Regions from separate parts of the Clostridium celatum genome, predicted to be linked through region 2. Evidence: riboswitches for the same ligand, from Rfam matches in the RefSeq annotation. Region 2 holds a riboswitch; the other holds the start of a gene.
The links. A riboswitch is a leader RNA that binds a small molecule or an ion and turns the genes downstream of it on or off. The one in region 2 is predicted to bind thiamine pyrophosphate.
Positions count from the first base shown of each region.

Region 1: linked by a shared signal. The riboswitch ahead of thiT (energy-coupled thiamine transporter ThiT) and the one ahead of thiD (bifunctional hydroxymethylpyrimidine kinase/phosphomethylpyrimidine kinase) in region 2 are both predicted to bind thiamine pyrophosphate.

Region 1 is NZ_JAJKGM010000009.1:84,253-91,664, forward strand. It holds gene LPC13_RS06180 (hypothetical protein) at 1-974, shown strand, start outside; gene LPC13_RS06185 (hypothetical protein) at 1,101-1,925, shown strand; gene LPC13_RS06190 (ferredoxin) at 1,999-2,187, shown strand; gene thiT (energy-coupled thiamine transporter ThiT) at 2,231-2,878, opposite strand; TPP riboswitch at 2,931-3,030, opposite strand; gene LPC13_RS06200 (hypothetical protein) at 3,055-3,258, opposite strand; gene LPC13_RS06205 (PadR family transcriptional regulator) at 3,358-3,813, opposite strand; gene LPC13_RS06210 (DegV family protein) at 3,817-4,662, opposite strand; gene nrdD (anaerobic ribonucleoside-triphosphate reductase) at 4,867-6,984, shown strand; gene nifV (homocitrate synthase) at 7,306-7,412, shown strand, end outside.
Region 2 is NZ_JAJKGM010000001.1:7,321-14,732, reverse strand. It holds gene thiE (thiamine phosphate synthase) at 1-556, opposite strand, end outside; gene thiT (energy-coupled thiamine transporter ThiT) at 711-1,322, opposite strand; gene tenA (thiaminase II) at 1,358-2,011, opposite strand; gene thiM (hydroxyethylthiazole kinase) at 2,013-2,825, opposite strand; gene thiD (bifunctional hydroxymethylpyrimidine kinase/phosphomethylpyrimidine kinase) at 2,904-3,701, opposite strand; TPP riboswitch at 3,851-3,948, opposite strand; gene LPC13_RS00055 (HAD family hydrolase) at 4,090-4,818, shown strand; gene LPC13_RS00050 (DUF2232 domain-containing protein) at 4,889-5,848, opposite strand; gene LPC13_RS16900 (hypothetical protein) at 5,924-6,046, opposite strand; gene LPC13_RS00045 (3'-5' exonuclease) at 6,159-6,905, shown strand; gene LPC13_RS00040 (NERD domain-containing protein) at 7,171-7,412, shown strand, end outside.

The DNA.
Region 1 (7,412 bases), on a different contig from region 2:
ATATAGGAGGATTAGATTTACATTTTGATAAAATATCAGGAACAGCTATAGCTAAGATGAAAGAAGGTATTCCTGTATTTGTTTTATGTGGTTTTTTAAATGGACAACAACCAAGTGATAATTGGAAAAACTATACTATTGTTAAAGCTGCTGACTTAAAAAATAAATATGTTGATAAGTTAAATGATAAAGATTCTAAGAAGGAATTTAAAAAAATAGAGAAAAAGAGTGATGTAAAAGAAAAGAATAAGAAAGATGAATGTGAAAGAGAAGACGTAGAAGCAGTAAAAGAAGTAGAAACAGTAGAAGCAGTAAAAGAAGTAGAGTCAGTGAAAGAAGTAGAACCAGTAACGGAAGTAGAGGAAATAAGAAGTGAAAGTGTACAAAATGAAAATATAGAAGTTAAGGATAATAACATAGAACCTAGAGATGAAATTGTGGAAGTTGAAAATAAAATAATAGAGGAAACAGTAGTAAAAGCACCTAAAGAAAATTTAAGAGGAAAATTTGAAGATTATGAAGATGAAATTGAAGCAAACAAAGAATTTGATCCTATGAATGGAAAGATAAGAGGTAGCATAGGAGAATATTTTGAAGCCATAGTAGAAGGGTTTGAAAGGGATTATGACGGAATAGATGAAATAAAATATACAAAATGGTATAAAATACCGGTAAAGGATTTGCATGAAATGTGCAATATGTCTAATTACAATAAATATACATTAGCATATTATCCAATGCTTAACTATTATCCTTATATTAAGAAATATGGATATTTTAAATTAGGATATAAATGCGATTCTAAAGGAAATCTTAAACATATTATATATGGAATCCCTGGAAAGAAAGATAAAGATGAACAACCTTATGATGGAAGGACAGGATTTGTTACATGGGTAGATGATAAAGAAGGTGGATGTTGGTTAATGTTCTACGACTTTAAAAATTCTACTGTAGTTGTACCTATGCAATAATTTACTAACATAGTACTTAAAAATATAAAGGAATTAAATTGATAATACTACAATAAAGTATTATAATTATCTTTATTAGGAGGAGCTTAAGCTTCTCCTATTATTTTAAGTTTTAGGGAGAAGTATATGAGTAAGAATTTAAAAAAGTATTTTTTAGCTATAAGTATTGCAGTTATGGCATTTATGTTAAGTGGATGTACAGTATTAGAGGATATAGAAAAGAAATTAGGATTGAAAAATGAATACTTTGAGTATTTAAATTCAAATAAAGTAGAACAAATAAGTATACAAAGCACAAGAGATACCGGGTTTAAGTTTATAGTAACAGAGGATAGTGCTATTAAAGAAATGTATAAATTCTTATTAAGAGCTAAAATAAGCGAAAATAAATCTAATTTAGAACCTGATTATAAATTTGAAATTGATTTAGGGGATGAAGTAAAGGAATTTTATTACGTAGTAGGTAGTGATGAAGGAAATTTATATGATGGTAATAATATATTTACCGTATCTAAAAGGTTAGATGAGGGGATAATAAAAAATCTTTCGTTTATAAGAAAACCTAGGGATTTTGAATATGTATATTATAATTCAATATTGGATGTTTTAAAAATTAGTAAAGAAAATTCGGATATTGAAAACTATAAAGTTGGAGTAGATATAAATGGTGATATTGAATGTCTGAAATATATATTTTCCACTGATTTAAAAGACTTTTTACAATCAGCAAAAAAGGTTATTCCTAATATAGAATTAATAGATGATGATTCAACTGATTATGATGTTGTAGTTACTGTAAAAAATAGAGGATATGATACTAGCACATATAAAACTTTAATAACCATAACTAATAAAAAGGAAAATACAGAAGAAAATTATTATATATTTGCTACAAATGAATTTAAAGAATGGACTATAGATATAACAGAAAAAGCGCCAAATAAGTGGTAAGATATATAAAATACATAAATAAATATTACTCTGGAAACAATATAAATGTAAATTTGTAAAAGGAGTGAAGTATATGAACGCATCAGTAGATAAAGATACTTGTATAGGTTGTGGATTATGTCCATCAATATGTCCAGATGTTTTTGAAATGGATGATGACGGAAAGGCAGTTGCTAAAACTAATCCAGTTCCAGCTGGGCATGAAGATGATGCAAAAGATGCAGAATCAAGCTGTCCAGTAAATGCTATAAGTGTAGATTAAAATAACATGCCATATAACTTTTATTATATGGCATGTTATTTTTTTATGATGATATTACATTAGTTTTCAATGTTTTGATAAGTCTTTCTATTGGTAAAAAAGCTAACAATACTAAGCAGATTAGTAATTCTCCACCTACTGCCGAACCATTTACTACTAAAGAATATATTATTGGCGACATTCCTTCGGGAGCGTATGAGCCGAAAAATATAACTCCAGATATAAAATGAGATATAAATCGTAAAAACATTCCGATGCTTGCTCCAATATATTTATTTTTAAAGAAACCAGCTATACCAACAGCCATAAATGGTAATGGATAATCAAACAATACTTGAATAGGGTTTAAGATATATGGATCAAGTATTAATTTAAAAACACCAAATAAAAATCCAGTAAATAAACCTATGGATGGACCATAAATAAAAGAAAGTAACAATATTGGAACCATACTACCTAAAGAAATACTTCCACCGCCATTTGGTAATGTATATATTTTTATCATATCTAAAATGAAAGCTAAAGCAATAGCTAGTCCTATTCGTGCTATTAATTTAGAATCAAATTTTAATGATTTGAATTTGATGAAAGCAATTAATAAAATTGCACATCCTATTAGCGTAATTATAGTAAGTGGATTACTGAATAGTGTTTTAAAATTTTCACCTAATGTTGCTAGAAAATTTGACATAAAAAAATACCTCCTTATTTTGCGTAAGAGGTACCTAGACATGAGAATATAAATATTCTATAAATAGCTTTCCTACGCTGGAATTATCCAGATCAGGTTAAAAGGGTTGATGAAAATCATCTCTCAGCCTTTGGGCACCCCTAGCAACTTAATATAATTAAATTTTAGGCAATATTTTACAAAAAGTCAATACCTTTATTAAGCATTTGACAAGGTTTATAATTAGTATTAGTTGATTTATTAAGCAAATTACATAAACTTATATTAGTACCAATTGGTAATAGTTGTTCAAAGGAGCTTAAAGGCATTGTTATAATAGAATCATCTTCTAATAATATAAAAGCATCAGCACCTGTATAATCTAATATCATTCCCTTCATTTAAATACACCATCCTAAATAAATTTTTATTAGTATTTACAAAAAGGAAAATAAAAATACATCCAGACAAAGTGGATGTATTTAAGATATGAATATATTTTATAGATATAAGTCTCTATATACAATTTGAAAGACTTTTAATGATTCTTCAATTTTATGTTTAAGAAGTTCTTTTCTATTATTAAATTCAACTTCTCCAAGTGGTGTTAGAGAATAAAGTTTTTGAAATTTCTTTTTCGGATCATCCCATTTCCCAATTACTAATCCTTCTTTTTCTAATTTTTTTAATAAAGGATATATTCCACCTGTACTAGGTGTCCATAAGCCATTAGTTTTTTGAGAAACCTTAGTTGAAATTTCATTTCCGTTAGTAGGTCCTGATTTTAATATATAAAGAACATAAATAGGTAATAAACCTTTTGTAAAAACCTGACCTACAGCTTCTTTTTCTTTTTGAACTTTTTTTAATTCTGCAAGTTTAGCTTTGTATTCGTCATGTAATCTTTTTTCTTCAGCCTTTAAATCTTCAATATTGTTAAAATCAAAATCCTTCATAGTTTACTCTACCGATTTAACAGAGAAACCTATTAATCCAGGGCCACCGTGAACTCCTAAAGCTGGACTGATTTCTGCTATTTTTATAGATACTATGTTAGGTAAATCTTTTAAGCTATTCATGTACTTTATTGCTTCATCTTCACAACCTGCATGAAGTACAGCAACTTCACATTTACCTTTTTCAAGGTATCCCTTTAATAACTCAGTCATTTTTGATAAAGATTGTTTTCTACCTCTTACTTTAGCAACGTTATAATATACACCATTTTCGTCTGTAGTTATTATAGGTTTAAGGTTTAACAATTCTCCAACTGTTCCGGCAACTCTACCTATTCTACCACCTTTTTTTAGATATTCTAATGTATTTATTGTAAAGTATCCAATAACTCTTTCTCTTATCTTAGGTAATGTTTCGATAATTTCTTCAAAGGTTTTACCTGCTTTTATAAGTTTAGCTGTTTCTATGACTATTTCACCTTGAGGATAAGCTAATATTTTTGAGTCATAAACGTAAGAAGTAAGTTTTGGATGGTCTTCTAACGCTAATCTTAAAGCATTAAAGCTTCCAGAAAGTCCACTTGAAATAGAAATAGCAATTACATGAGTATATCCTTCTTCTTCTAATTTATTTAAAATATCTTCAATGTCTTGAGCACTAGGAAGAGAGGTTTTTGGAACTTCTTTTTCTAAGTTTTCATATACTTGCTTTGGTGAAATATCCACTCTATCTCTATAATCACCAGTAGAATAAATTATTCTAAGTGGTAATAAATTTACATTGTTTTCCTTCAACACATCTAATGTAAGATCACAAGCACTATCAGTTATTAAGGCAATCTTTTGCATAAAATTTCCTCCACTAATTTAATTATTTATTATATTAAGTATATCATATTCGATATCATTATCAATAGTGATAATTAAAATACTATCACTATTGATAATGATGTATGATTTAAAAAATAGACTTGGAAATAAAAGTAAAAAGGTGTAGAATGTATAATATATATTTGCAATATACACAATATATTGTATTAGGAGAGTGATATTATGCTATATGTAGTGAAGAGAGATGGGAGAGAGGTTAAATTTAACTCTCAAAAAATTAGTAATGCAATAAAAAAGGCTAGTAATGAAATTGGAGAAAAACTCAAAGAAAGTCAAGTATTGGAATGTACTCAAAAGGTTATTAACTATATAGAGTGTGAGAAAAAAGAAAAGATTTCTGTAGAGGAAGTTCAAAATTTAGTTGAAAAAGCGTTAGTTGAAAGTGGTTATAAAAATATACAGAGAGCATATTCATCATATAGAAAAGAAAGGACAAGAGTTAGAGAGATTAAATCAGATTTAATGAAAGTCATTAATAAAATAGGAATAGAAACAGATAGGGATAATGCTAATGTGGGAAATAATTTTAGCTCTAAATTATTAAGAATAGCATCTGAATCAAATAAATGGCATAACTTATATAATATGCCCAAGTATTTAGCTAAGGCTCATGAAATTGGAGAAGTATATTTTCATGATTTAGATTCATACAATTTAACAATTAATTGTCTTCATATACCAACAGGAGAAATATTAAAAAAAGGCTTTAACACTGGATATGGAACTATAAAGCCACCTAAACGTATAGAAACAGCAGCAGAGTTATCTTGTATATTACTTCAATCAACTCAAAATGATATGTTTGGAGGTCAATCTCATCCAGATTTTGATAATGATATGGCAGAATTTATTGAACCAACAAGAGAGGAAATAAGAAAAGAGTTAAAGTCTTATGGAATCGAAGGGGAAAAGCTAGAAAGTTTAATTGAAGAAAAATTAAATGATAGAGTTCATCAAGCTATGCAAGGTGTTGTTTATAATTTAAATACTATGCATTCACGTGCAGGTTCTCAAGTGCCTTTTTCTTCTATAAATTTAGGTATACCAAATTCGAAAGATGCAGCTTTAGTATGCGAAGTATTTTTACAAGAATATTGTAAGGGCTTAGGAAAAGGAGAACAACCTATATTTCCTAATATAATTTTTAGAGTTAAACAAGGAGTTAATAGGGAGCCAGAAGATCCATATTATTATTTATACAAATTAGCGTGCGAAGTTGCATCTAAAAGAATGAATCCAACTTTTATGAATATAGATGCAGACTTTAATAAAGAATTTTATGACAAGGGATATATGCCAGCTACTATGGGATGTAGAACATACTTAATGAAAAACATTAATGGTGAACCAGGATGTAAAGGAAGAGGAAATATAGCACCAATAACTATTAATTTACCTAGAATAGGAATAGAAGCTAATAATGATATAGATAAATTTTTTGAAATATTACAAGAAAGATTAGTTTTAGCTAAAGAAGCTTTACTTCATAGATATAGTGTTCTTAAGAATTTAAAAGTTAAAGATTTACCTTTTGTTGCAGGACAGGGATTAATGAAGGGTTCAGAAAATTTATCTTCAGATGACTCAATTGAGCCTGTTTTGAAGCAAGGAACATGGGGAATTGGATTTATTGGTTTAGCAGAAGCTCTAATTGCTTTAATAGGAGAACATCATGGAGAAAGTCAAAGAGCAAGAGAATTAGGATTGAGAATTGTTAGTTTTATAAGACAGTATACAGATAAATTAATTGAAGAAACTAGGCTTAATTGGAGTTGTTATGCTACTCCAGCAGAAGGATTATCAGGAAAATTTATAAAACATGATAAAAGGATATATGGAATAATAAAAGGTGTTACAGATAAGGATTATTATACAAATAGCTTTCATATTCCAGTAAGCTATAGCATTTCAATAAAAGATAAGATAGAAATAGAAGCGCCGTATCATAAGCTTTGTAATGCAGGTCATATATCTTATATAGAAGTTGACGATTCACCATCTCCTGAAGTTATCATGGATATAATAAATTATGCTTATAAAAATACAAACATAAGCTATATAGGAGTAAATTTTCATATTAGGTATTGTAAAGATTGTGGAGAAAGCTTAACAAGTAATGAAAGTAAGTGTCCAAAGTGTAATAGTAGAGATATTCAAGGTATATCAAGAGTTACTGGATATTTAAGTCTAGATGAAAGATTTGGACCAGGTAAATATGAGGAAAGAATAGATAGGAGATCTCACACAGGAAGTTATAAAAATAATTATGAAATAATATAAATATAATAATTGCAGAGTAAGAACTTTTAATCTTACTCTGTAATTATTATATATTAATCTTAATGTGAATGAATGGTGAGTAAAAATATATTGCAAAAATATATTTAAAACAAATATAACCACCAAATAAATAGAAAAAAATGAAATATTTCTTATAAAACTTTCAATTTTTAGAAAAAAGATACATTTAACCTTGTGATAAAAAAAGCTATATGATAAAATAATTAGAAGGAAATAAATGTAATTGGGGAAGTGGAATAGCCCCAATTTTTTATAACTAAATTTAATTTATGTACAATTTATTAAAAAGGGGGCTAAAAAATGGCTATAAAAAGTATCAGTGGCGATAAAGATATATATATAGTTGATACAACCTTGCGAGATGGGGAACAAACGGCAGGAGTTGTTTTTGCAAATGAAGAGAAAAT
Region 2 (7,412 bases):
TTGCTGAAACTACTGCATATCCATCTATGTTAGAATACTTTAATTCTTGAATATTATTTAAATTTAATCCTCCAATTGCAACTATAGGTAAATTAACTTCTTCTTTTATACTTTTTAAAGTTTCAATTGATACTGATTTTGCATCTAATTTAGTTGTTGTATTAAACATTGCCCCTACACCTAAATAATAAGCTCCATTTTCTTTTGCTATTCTTGCTTCTTCAATAGTTCTTGCAGATACTCCTATAATTTTATTAGCACCTATTAATTCCCTAACTTTATTTGCTGGTATATCACTTTGTCCAACATGAACACCATCTGCATCACAAATCATAGCAATATCAACTCTATCATTAATTATAAGTTTTACATTATATCTTCTTGTTAATTCTCTAAGTTTAATTGCTTTTTCTAAAAATTCCTTGCCACTAGATTCCTTTTCTCTTAATTGAAGCATTGTAACTCCACCTTTTAATGCCTCTTCAATACACTTATAAAAATCTCTATCTTCTAAAATATTTGAATCTGTAACTAAGTATAATTTTAATTCATTCATACAATTCTCCTCATATTTAATATATTTTTTATTATTTAATTCTCTTTAGATTTTTTGACTAAATAATAGTATTCTAGATTTGATTATTAAGATTTCCTCTATATAAACACTTTTTTAACTTTAAATTCTTATGGTATGCTAATCTTAAACTCCACTATTTATTATAAATTTGTGTTTTTTCTATAGCTTCATGTTTAAATCGTTCTAATGGAATTATTGCTATAACTATAGTACATAAAATACCTTCAACCCCAGCACTAGTAAAGTTATATAAAAATGAATATAAATATGGATTCATCCCTTCTGGTGCAAACTGTGCAAAAAATACTACACCAGAAACAAAATATGAAAATACACATAAAGCAACTGCAAATAGTGATCCAAGTACAATTTTATACTTCTTATCACTTCCTAAAATACATGCAAAACCTAATGCCATTGGTCCAAATAAACAATCTAAGAAAAACTGAACTGGATGTATTACATATGCACCATTTAATAATGATAAAACTCCCCATATTAAACCACCTGTAATACCTGCTGTTCTTCCATATAATAATGAAAGCACCATTATTGGTAGCATTGAAAATAAAGTAATCCCTCCACCTTGAGGATATTTAACAAATTGAATCAAACTAAGCATGAAAGCTAGTCCACTCATCATTGCTATAACTACCATTTCCTTAGTATTAATTGGATTTCTTTTTAAGTCTCTAAAATATAACATAAATATCATTACTGATATTACCCCAATAAAAATTACCATCTTGCTTTTTACTCCTTAAAACTTCTTATATTTAACTATTTATTTGCCATATTCCAAAATTCCATTTCATAAAGACTAGATTTAACAAATATATCTTTTAAATTTTCTTTTTCAACTTCTGATATGTTTTCACATAAATAATCAATATAATCAATCCATTCTTGAGCACATTGCCTAAACTCTTCTGATGCATACTCCTCTATCCATGGAGCATAAAAATTACCCTCTAAATTTTCTTTATAATTATCATAAAGATGCTTTCCAATGTAATAATAGCTCCAAGTACATGGCATTATTGTCATGGCAATTTCTTTTGCCCCACCTTTTAATGCAATACCGAGCATGTAATTTGTATAGCTTGCCGTTGTTAATTCACATTTATACTTTTCAACTTCCTCTGGAGTTAATCCAAATTCTCTTAAATAATTTATATGAACTGCAGTTTCATCCTCTAATACACCTTTAATTGATTGATGATAAAATTTCATTTCTTTCATGGTACTGGCCTTAACAACACCCATTGCAAAAACCTTGGCATAGTCTTTTAAATATAAATAATCTTGTATTAAATAATTTTTAAACTTCTCCTTATCTAAAGTTCCTTCTCCTATACCTTTTACAAATGGATGTTCTAAATACTCATTCCAAAGACCTTTAACTTCTTCAAATAAAACTTGTGAAAACTTCATATTACTCAAACCTCGCATATTCTTTTAACTTGTCTACATTCATTTCATAGACATTATTCATTAACTTTTCTTTAAAGCTACCAATTGCAATATTATTTATATCAGCTAATTCTCCACTTACTCCCATTGTAAGTACTCCCATAGCTACAGCTTCTAACTTGCTTATGGTTATTTCTTCCTTTGAATTTACTAATGTATCATAAGCACCTAAATAACTTCCAATTAAACTTCCAGTCATACACCCAGTTCCTGTTATACTTTTAAGCTTTACAGTTCCATTTTTAATTTTAATTACACTTTCACCATCACTTATATAATCTACCTTACCTGTAGCAACTATAATACTCCCTAACTTATTAGCTACTCTTTTAACCACTTCTGAGTTATCTTCATTATCATCAAAAGAGTCAACCCCTTTTCCTCTTACATCTAAACCACCTATAAACTTAATTTCTGAAATATTTCCTTTAACTACATCAAATTTAATTTCATTTAAAAGTTTATTTGTAAAATCACTTCTAGTTTTTGTTGCAAAGACCCCTACTGGATCTAAAATAACTGGTTTATTAAATTTATTTGCAGTCTTCCCAGCTTCAACAAATAAATTTAATCTACTTGAATTCATAGTTCCTATATTAATTACTATTGAATTTGCAACACTTACTATTTCTTGTACTTCTTCATCACTATAACTCATCAAAGGGCTTGCCCCTAAAGCTAAAGTTACATTTGCACAATCATTTATAGTAACCTCATTTGTATAATGAAGCACTAATGGATTTATTTCTTTTACCTTATTGATTAATTCATACATCTCATATTCTCCTTAATATATAAACTTATACTTTTAAACAGTTTCTACATAACTTTTTTTATTTCCTTAAACAATTTTTTACTCTTCAAATTTATAAAAATGATTAACTGGCCCCACGCCTTGTCCAATATCAAAGCTATGTCTTATTGCTTCAGTTATATATTCCTTACTCAACTTTACAGCTTCTCTTATTTCATATCCTAAAGCTAAATGTGAAGCTATTGCAGAAGATAATGTACATCCTGTTCCATGAGTATTTTTTCTATCTAATCTTTCTTGTTTATATATTTCAAATGTTTCTTTGCCTATTAATACATCAACTGCATCTCCTTCAAGATGCCCACCTTTCATAAGTACATACTTAGGTCCTAACTCTAATATTTTTTTACCAGCTTCCTTCATATCATCTATAGTGTTTATTTTTATACCTACTATTTCTTCAGCCTCTAATGTATTCGGTGTTATTATATATGCCATTGGTATTAATTCTTCAATTAAACTCTTTTTAGCCTCTTTCCTTAATAATGAATATCCACTTTTAGATATCATAACTGGATCTACAACTAAATATTTAGGTTTATAGTGAGCTAAAGACTCCACTATAACTTCTACTATTCTTGAACTAGATACCATTCCTATTTTTACTGCTTTTGGTTCTATATCTTCAAAAACAACTTCAATTTGTTTTCTTATTATATCCTCACTTAATTCTTCTACTAAAAATACACCTTGTGTATTTTGAGCTGTTATTGCAGTTATAACACTCATTCCATAAGTTCCTATTGCACTAAAAGTTTTTAAATCTGCTTGTACTCCCGCTCCTCCTGATGAATCTGATCCTGCAATTGTTAATGTTGGTATTTTGTAATTTCTCATTTTTTTCTCCTTATCTTAATTTATTTAATAAATGAAAAATTCCAATCTGATTAATCCCGTTTTTTGTATTTTTTCAATTTAAAGGAAATAAAAATAGCTATACTCCTCCGGAATATAGCTATAGGCTAACAATAAAATTTATATAATTAATTATATATTTTATGCTTTCCTCCGCTGGTATTATCCAGATCAGGTACAAGGGTTAATATTACTATTTCTCAGCCTAAAGGCACCCCTAGCAATTTTTTCTATTTATCTTATACTTTAATTATATTATAATATAACAAATTATCAATAATTATCTTATTTTTTATATTTAACTTAAATAATTATATATTTGTTGATATAATTTTAATAAAAACTAAAGATAAATAAAGGAGGTTTGGTTATGTCAAAAACTGCTGCATTTTTTGATATTGATGGAACAATATACAGAGAAGGATTAATTACTGAAGTCTTTAAAAAAATAATTAAATATGATTTAGTAGATGAAAAAAGATGGCATACATATGTAAAACCAGCTTATATTAACTGGGATAAAAGACAAGGTGATTATGATACTTATCTTTTAAAAATGGTTGATGTGTATATAGAAGCTATTAAAGGACTTGATAAATATCATATAGATTATATTGCAAGAAAAGTAATAGAACAAAAAGGTGATAGAGTCTATACTTTTTCTAGAGAAAGAATTAAATGGCATAAAGATAGAGGAGATATTGTAATTGCAATATCAGGTTCTCCTATAGAGTTAGTTAAAGAAATGTCTTCAAAATATAATATGGATGATTATAGAGGTACTATTTATAAATTAGATGAAAATAACAAATATAACGGTGATATAATTCCAATGTGGGATTCAGAAAGTAAAGAAAAAGCTATATTAGAGCTATGTGAAAAATATGATATAGATCTTAGTAAAAGCTATGCATATGGTGATACTGCTGGCGACTTTACAATGTTTAAGTATGTAGGAATTCCTTATGCAATGAACCCAACTCGTGAACTTATTTCTAAAATATTAGAAAATGAAGAAATAAAAAATAAAATAAATATCATAGTAGAAAGAAAAGATGTTACTTATAAACTTGATATTAACTCTTTAAGTTTAATTTAAATTAATAATGACAAATTTGAAATTATAATAAATATTAAAATTTATTATCGCTACAAATTTGTCATTATTTTTATCTTCTTACTAAAATCTTTCCTAAACCATTAATTTGCTTACTTCTTAAATTTAATATCAAATCAAAAACTATACTTGTAACAACAAGAATAATAAATGTAGATTTAAAATCTACTAATAACATGTATATCATTGCAAAATAAAAAAATTTACTGTATCCATTTGCTTTTGTAATTAAAATCATACCTGTCATAACAAATGATAAAGAATCCTTTAAAACAAAATATATAGCAATAACCTTAATAGCCATTATTACAGTATTAAAATATATAAAATTAACTTGTAGATTTAAATATTTAAATAGCTCTAATAATATTAAGTATCCAATTGCTATAAAAAAAGTTTTTCTACTGCAACATATATAAGAACCAACTTTTTTAAAATTATGAATAATGTCATATTTTTCAGTATTATTTTCATTTAAAATTTTAAGCCTCTTTCCAATAAATAAAGCTGCTATATATGTAATTAAAATAGTACTCATCGGTACTGTTGCTACAAATATACTAAATGCTATTTTCATAGCCTCTTCATTTAAAGAAAACATATTCCTATATTCATCAAATTCCTTCATAAAGCTATATCCTGTTAATTTAGAAAAATATACATCAATTAAAACCATTAAAAAGCATCCTAATACAGCTGAATAAAATAAATCATCAAAAATTGTTGACTTCTTTTGTATAAAATAACCACAAATTAATCCCATTAATATTCCTTGACTCATCCATATTCCAGATACTATATCACCTACTGCTAATACAACTATAAGTAATGATGTAATAGATGCTAATACTGTATATTTAAAATCTAACCTCATATATATAAGACAAACTATTATGGGTACTATCATATCCAAATATAGTGTATATGCTATCCCAGTATAAATAAACATCATGCTACATACTACAAATAATGCTGATAACATTGCTGCTTCTGTTAATTTTTTAGTATTCAAATTCTCACCACTTTTCTTCCATAGTTACTTCATTTTATTATACCCCCATGTTTAATAATATAACATGAATTTTTTTTAAATTTTTACTCCTTGGTTTAAAACTTTTTCTTTATAAAAAATGTTTAATCCTTCAAATGTTGGCTCAATACCTTTTTTCAAACACTCTTCTACATAATTTTTTAACACATAAATACTCATAAATAACACCTCTTTTTAAGACATTTCATTGTTTTTATGTTTTAATATATGTAATAACTATTATGTTAATAACTAAAAATAATAAAAACTTTCAAAAAACGTAGGTGCAAATATGAATTATATAATTTTTGACTTAGAATTTAACCAACAACATCCTGATGATATAAAAGATGATAATAAACCTGAACTATTATTTGAGATAATACAAATAGGTGCACTAAAATTAGATAGTAAGTTTAATACAATCTCTACTTTTAATTACTTAATTAAACCTAATATTCATACAAAAATTCATCCTTACGTAGAAAATTTAACAAAAATAACTGAAGATGAATTAAATAAAGCTTTAGATTTTAAAAATGTATATAATGAATTTTTAAAATTTATTGGTAATACTGATAGTGTATTAGTAGTTTGGGGAACTTCAGATATAAAAGAATTACTAAAAAATATAGAATTTAATAAATTATCTACATCTCCAATTCCTAAAAAGTATATAGATATACAAAGTTATGCCACTAAATTATTTAAATTGCCTAAAGGCCAAAAAATTGGATTAAAAAAAGCTGTAGAGGTTTTAGAGATAGCTGTAGATGGTGAGTTTCATGATGCATTTTTTGATGCTCATTATACAAGTGAAGTTTTTAAATCTATTTATAATAAAAAAATAATACCTCAAGTTTATAATAAAACATTAGAGAAAAGACCTAAAGTAAAAAAAGAAAAGTTAGATTCTAAAGCTTTAATTAATGAATTTGAAAAAATTTATAATAGAAAAATGTCTAAAGAAGAAATTCAAATTATAAGACTTGCTTATTTTATGGGAAAAACAAAACAATTTATTATAAAAGATGAATAATTTTCCATAAAGTAGTTATTCTAATTACTAAAGGAGGCTACTTAAAATGGTGCTTGTTTTAGTAAATTCAATGTTTTTTATTTTTAGATTTATATTCAATATAATTAAATTTTTAATATACATATGTGTGAAAGTATTATCCCTTGTATTAAAGGTCCCACTACTTAGATTTGCCTTATTACTTTTTGTTTTAGGACATTTTTTAGATTTAAAATTTGAATTTTTATCTAAAATTTATATCATTTATATCATACATTTAGGAGCATTGTATTTTAATATTTATAAAAGATTATTTATTTATTTAAATTATACTTATAATAAACTATATAATTTCTTTAAAGTTTCTTTTTCCTTAAGACCATTAAAAAATGAGAGTATAATTTTAAATAATTTATGCATAGAAAACGATGATTCAAATAACTGTACTATAGATGATTTAGTAATAACTGATGGCGGTATTTTTATTATTAAAACTTTAAATTATTCTTATAATGAATTTTTACTTAA